Alloyangia pacifica: one gene and its partner. The protein of the gene in region 1 binds, or shares a complex with, the protein of each later gene. Links are inferred from orthologs where the notes say so. Each region holds a gene or a part of one and is shown on either strand. Other genes may lie near its edges. The genes, in order: trxA and trxB.

The links.
Region 2: the proteins of trxA (region 1) and trxB are in contact, whole or in part, in a crystal structure (PDB 1F6M), measured with the Escherichia coli proteins. The link is inferred for Alloyangia pacifica from one-to-one orthologs.

Annotation. Positions count from the first base shown.
Region 1 is NZ_CP022189.1:94,297-97,306, forward strand. Bases 138-2,832 are described here. They hold trxA (thioredoxin), read left to right. Parts: upstream 138-1,172; coding sequence 1,173-1,493; downstream 1,494-2,832. Other genes in these bases: addA (double-strand break repair helicase AddA), read left to right, coding at 138-1,078; CEW88_RS00380 (phosphotransferase), read right to left, coding at 1,568-2,539; hslV (ATP-dependent protease subunit HslV), read left to right, coding at 2,640-2,832. In the rest of the region: more of addA, read left to right, coding at 1-137; more of hslV, read left to right, coding at 2,833-3,010. UniProt on the Escherichia coli protein: Participates in various redox reactions through the reversible oxidation of its active center dithiol to a disulfide and catalyzes dithiol-disulfide exchange reactions.
Region 2 is NZ_CP022189.1:577,700-580,836, forward strand. Bases 293-3,114 are described here. They hold trxB (thioredoxin-disulfide reductase), read left to right. Parts: upstream 293-1,112; coding sequence 1,113-2,117; downstream 2,118-3,114. Other genes in these bases: CEW88_RS02800 (Hint domain-containing protein), read left to right, coding at 293-390; CEW88_RS02805 (Lrp/AsnC family transcriptional regulator), read right to left, coding at 421-921; CEW88_RS02815 (autotransporter domain-containing protein), read left to right, coding at 2,409-3,114. Also shown: more of CEW88_RS02800, read left to right, coding at 1-292; more of CEW88_RS02815, read left to right, coding at 3,115-3,137.

The DNA of each region.
Region 1 (3,010 bases):
GACGGTGCATGGCTCCAAGGGTCTGGAAGCGCCGATCGTCATCCTGCCCGACTGTGCCCAGCCCACCAAGACCATCCGCGAACGCCTGCTGCCCGCGGGCGACGGCGAGACCGCTGGCATGGTCTGGCAGTCGAGCGCCGCAGCGCAGCCACAGGTTCAGTCCGAGGCACTGGAGCGCGCCAAGGCCGCCGCCGAGCGCGAGCGCGACCGGCTGCTCTACGTCGCCCTCACCCGCGCCGAGAAATGGCTGGTGGTCGCCGCCGCGGGCAATCTCGGCAAGGACGGCAGCGCCTGGTTCGACCAGGTGCAGAAAGGCATGGAACGCGCCGGGGCCGAGACGGTCGGCTACGATTTCGGAAGGTGGGGCTCGGGCGAGGGCCTGCGGCTTGGTCAGGCCGACTGGTCTCACCTGCCCTTTGAGCAGGTCAGCGTGCAGACGCCGGTGCTGCCCGAACTGGAGCCGCACCTGCTGACCCCCGCGCCCCTGCCTGCCCCGCTGCCCGAGAGCCGCTCGCCCTCGGATCTCGGCGGCGCCAAGGCGCTTTCGGGGATCGACGGGCTCGACGAGGACGAAGCCAAACTGCGCGGCACGGTGCTGCACCTGCTGCTGGAGCATCTCGCGCCGCTCCCCGCCGCCGCGCGCGCCAAGGCGGTCCCGCATGTGCTGACCCTCGCCGAGGATCTGCCCGCGGAAACAGAGACCATCGTCATCGAGGCGCTTTCGGTGCTCGGCGCCCCGGCTCTGGCGCCGGTCTTTGCCGGGAACGCCCTCGCCGAAGTGCCGATTTCCGCCGAGATAGAGCCTGTCGGGCGCATCCACGGGGTCATCGACCGGCTGCTGGTCACGCCCGACAAGATCATTGCACTCGACTTCAAATCCAACCGAACCGTGCCCCGCTCCGCCGCCGAGGTGCCCGAGGGTCTGCTGCGCCAGATGGGGGCCTATGCCGCCGCCCTGACGCAGGTTTTCCCGGGGCGCATCATCGAAACCGGCCTCGTCTGGACCGCCACGCAGGAACTGATGGTCCTGCCACACGATCTGGTGTCTGCGGCTCTTTCGAGAACTAGCCCAACTTGACGACTCCCCGGGCGGTGCCTACCTTCGCCAACCGAACACCGGGTGCGCCGCTGCCGCGCGCCCTGCTGCCAAACCCCAGCCAAGGAGACCTCCCATGGCCACCGTCCCCGTCACCGACGCGACCTTCGACGAAGAAGTGAAGAACTCCGATATCCCCGTTGTGGTGGATTTCTGGGCCGAATGGTGCGGCCCCTGCAAGCAGATCGGCCCGGCGCTCGAGGAGCTGGCCGCCGAATATGAAGGCAAGATCAAGATTGCCAAGGTCGACGTCGACCAGAACCCGAACACCGCCGCCATGATGGGCGTGCGCGGCATCCCTGCGCTGTTCATCTTCAAGGACGGCCAGGTGATCTCGAACCGCGCCGGCGCCGCCCCCAAGGCGTCGCTGGCGAGCTGGATCAACGAGTCGATCTGAGCCTTCCGGCCCAACGATTTCGCGAAATGCGCCCTCCTCGCGGGGGGCGCATTTTTTGGTGTCCCGCGCCACGCTCAGAGCCCGGGAAACACCCGCCCCGCCAGAGCCTGCACCCCTGCCCACCGCCGCGCCTGTGCGGGGCCCCTGTCCTCGGCCCCGGCAGGCAGCCCCCACCATTCCGCCAGCACCCGGTTGCGCAGCAAAAGCTCGACCGACGGATCCTGCGCCCCCACCAGGCCGTATCCCTCGAAGAAGGCGCCTTGCACCTCGGGCGGCAGCACCTCTCGGTCTGGGATGGCGTCTTTCGGCGCATGAAGGATGGCGTAATCCGCCAGCAGCCGGGCGATGTCATGCCCGACCGGCACCACCCGCCCACCGGCGAAATCGAGCCCCCAGCAGCCCGCCTCGTCCAGCACCAGATTGCGCAGGTGCAGATCGCCATGGGTCTGCGCGGTGATCGTCTCGCGCCCTTCGTAGAGAACCTGATCCGCGCGGAGCGCCTCGGCGCACCTCAGAAAGCGCTGCGGCTCCGCCACGATCCGCGCCCCCGAGGACACCTCCTCCATCACCGACCGCAGGAAACCCACGGTGTGCTTTGGCTGGAACACCCGCGTCTCGCCCGGAAGCGCCCGGTGAAACCCGCCCAGCCAGCCCCCGGCCCGCCGGAGCAGCGCCGCCTGCGCGCTCAGCGGTGCCCCCTCCAGCAGCCCCGACAGCGGCCGCGCGTCGAGATACCCCATCACGCAGGTCCGCCGCTCCACGTCGAAGGTCAGCAGCTCGGGCACGCCCTGCGCGTAAACCTCCTGCACCGCCAGATGCGCCGCCATGGCCGCCGCGAACTTCTCCGGGTCCGCCGGTCGCGCCTCGTGCTTCAGCACCAGCCGCGCGCCGCCGGGTCCCTGTAGCCGCAGCAGGATCCGCGCCACCCGCGCATCCTCGCGCCGGGCCAGCGGCGCGGCGCGCCAGGACGCAGGGTCAAGCCCGATCTCGCGCGCAAGAACCGGCCAATGCGCCAGTGCCGCCTGCGCCAAATCCCCCGCGATCATTCCCATTTCCCGCCCCCTGCGCTATCTGCCCCGGCAAGGGCGGCGCCTTGCGAGGGGACATCTCAGCCCCCATATGGCGCCCAGCAAGAAAGGAAAGACAATGTCCGATCAGGAATTTCCGGGCTGGCACGGCACCACGATCATCGGCGTCCGCAAGGGCGGCCGGGTGGTCGTCGCGGGTGACGGGCAGGTGAGCCTCGGCCAGACCGTCATCAAGGGCACCGCGCGCAAGGTGCGCCGGCTGGCGCCCGGCGGTCACGAGGTGGTCTGCGGCTTCGCCGGCTCCACCGCCGATGCCTTCACCTTGCTCGAGCGGCTGGAGGGCAAGCTCGAGAAATCCCCCGGCCAGCTGCAGCGCGCCTGCGTCGATCTCGCCAAGGACTGGCGCACCGACAAGTACCTGCAGAAGCTCGAGGCGATGCTGATCGTCACCGACGGCAAGGATCTCTACGTCATCACCGGCGCCGGCGA
Region 2 (3,137 bases), 480 kb from region 1 along the record:
TTCGGTCTCGGCCGTCCCGGCGTCGACCTTCTGCTTGGCCCGGCAGCCCGCATGGTCGTCACGCGCGCTCGCTTCCGGGCGCTGCTCGGGCAGGACAGCGTGCTGGTGCCGGTCATCGACGAGGCGGATTGGGATCGCATCGTGCCGGTGACCCCGGCGGGCGGGGTGCAACTCTACCACCTGATGGTACAGCGCCACGCGACAATCAGGGTCGGCGGGCTCGAGATGGAGACATACCACCCGGGCAAGATGCTGCACAGCTTGACCAGCCCGAACATGCGCGCGCTGTTCCTGTCGATTTTCGACAACCTGTCGGAGCTTCAGGACTTTGGCGAGCTGTCTATGACCCGTTCGTCGCGCGAGGCGGTCGATAGCCTGTTGGCCAGCTGAGCGGATCGTAAAGCCGGCACCGGCCCGCCGTCAGGCGGTCCGGTTCAGCCGTTCCTCGAGCACGTCAAAGGGCACGCCCGGCTCGTCCTTGGCGCCGCGGATGACCAGCGAGGTCTTGACCGAGGCGACGTTCGGCGCGGTCAGCAGCTTCTCGGTCAGAAAGGCCTGGAAGGTCGATAGATCGGGCGCCACGCACTTGAGGATGAAGTCCACCTCGCCGTTGAGCATGTGGCACTCGCGCACCAGCGGCCAGCTGCGGCAGCGGTCCTCGAAGGCGCGCAGGTCGGCCTCGGCCTGGCTCTGCAAACCGACGCTGGCGAAAACCTGCACCTCGAAGCCGAGTTCGCGGGAATCGACTTCGGCGTGGTAGCCCTTGATGAAGCCCTGCTCCTCGAGTGTGCGCACGCGGCGGAGGCAGGGCGGGGCCGAAATGCCCACGCGGCGGGCAAGTTCGACGTTGGTCATGCGGCCATCGGCCTGCAGTTCTGCCAGAATCTTACGATCGATGGGATCAAGCCTGTGGGCGGGCATGCGTCTTCCTTGAGCTTTTCGCGATTATTATACCAGACGGAACGTTAGCGCAATAATCTTTCATATTCGTGAAAGATTATTAACTGGACGAGATTCCGGGGGACATGGCGGAGGCACGGGGTTTGCGTCGCCGCCGCGCGTGGCTATATGCAATTCCCAAACCGAATGCCATAGCTCGCGAGAGGCACGATATGTCTGACACCCGCCACACACGGCTCCTCATCATCGGCTCCGGCCCGGCCGGCTACACCGCGGGAGTCTACGCCTCGCGCGCCATGCTTTCCCCGCTGCTCGTGCAGGGCCTCGAGCCCGGCGGCCAGCTGACCACCACCACCGAGGTCGAGAACTGGCCCGGCGAAACCGAGATTCAAGGCCCCGACCTGATGGTGAAGATGGAAGCCCATGCCCGCGCCATGGGGTGCGAGATCGTCGGCGACATCATCACCGATCTCGACCTCGGCCAGCGCCCCTTCGTTGCGAAGGGCGACAGCGGCACCACCTACACCGCCGACGCGGTGGTGCTCGCGACCGGCGCGCGGGCGAAGTGGCTGGGCCTGCCGACCGAGGACGAATTCAAGGGCTTCGGCGTTTCCGCCTGCGCGACCTGTGACGGCTTCTTCTACCGCGGGCAGGAGATCGTGGTGATCGGCGGCGGCAACACCGCCGTGGAAGAGGCGCTGTTTCTGACCAACTTCGCCTCGAAGGTCACGCTGATCCACCGCCGCGACGAGCTGCGCGCCGAGAAGATCCTGCAGGAACGCCTGTTCAACCACCCCAAGATCGAGACCCTCTGGCACCATCAGCTCGAGGAAGTGGTCGGCGAGGACATGCCCAAGGGCGTCACCGGCGTAAAGGTCAAGCACGTGACCACGGGCGAGATCACCGAGATCCCCGCGAAGGGTGTCTTCGTCGCCATCGGGCATGCGCCCGCATCGGAGCTGGTGAAGGACCAGCTCGAGACCCACATGGGCGGCTACGTGGTGACCAAGCCCGGCACCACCGAGACCTCGATCCCCGGCGTCTTTGCCGCGGGGGACCTGACCGACCACACCTACCGCCAGGCGGTGACCTCGGCGGGCATGGGCTGCATGGCGGCGCTGGAAGCCGAGCGTTGGCTGGCCGAGCAGGGGCTCGACGTGGGCAAGGACACCTCCGAGCCGCTCGGCTACGGGGCGCCGGTCGAACAGGCCTCCTGAGCCTCGGCGACAGTGTACGACGCGAGCGCGATGCCGGGACCCGGCGTCGCGCTTTTTCTTTGCCGGCGCTGAAAGCGCGGGACATCTGCGCGGAGACAGTGCGACGCTGCGTCTCTCGCGCGAAATTGAGCGCAGATGCGGCGCCGAGGACTTTGCTGCCAAATCTCTGCCGCTTATGTCTGGGCCAAGCCACAAGATCACCAGACCTCGCCCCAGCGCCGCCTCGCGGCGCACGGCTGCAAACCTCCAGCCCGGCCCCATGTCGCCCTGACCTCTCCCCCGGAGGACGCCATGAAGACCGCACTTCTGATGCGCAGGCTTGCGCTGCTGACCTGTCTTCTGCCCGCCGCGCCCGCGCTGGCGGCGGACCAGTTGCGAACGGCTTATCGCAGCAGCGTCTCGACCACCCTCAACGCCTCGGTCGGGGCCTTCGACAGCGTCCTGGGTCATGCGCTGAACGGCTATGGCAAGGTGCGGCTGAACAGCAAGGGGCTGTTCCTGGCGACGCCGGGACCGGGACCTGCGCCGCGCATGTGGTGGGCCTTCGAGGCCCGCGAGTACCATGGCAGCACCTTCGGCCGAAAATTCGACATGCTGCTGGGGATCGAGAAGCCGATCGGAACGGGCACGCGGCTGGGTTTTGCCACCGGCTACGGGGTGGCCGACCTTGATACCGGGCGTGACATCCGCACCCAGACCTTCAGTTTCGCGCCCTACGTGCAAACCGCGCTGACAGACCACATCGGACTCAAGGCCTGGGCGGCGCTGGCGCGGCCCGACTACCGGCTCGGCAACTCGCCGCGCAGCGCCTGGCGCACCGCCGCGGGGCTCAACGCGAATGGCAGCTACGAGCTTCGGCGCATGGAACTTTCGGGGGCGGCCGGCCTGTCGCTGTCGCAGCAGACCAGCAGTGGCATCGGGGATCTCTCGACCTGGCAGGTGGGCAAGCTCTCGGCCTCGCTGCGCACCCGCGCCACGCTGCGGCTCGAGCGCAACTTCCGCCCCTATTTCGAGCTGGGC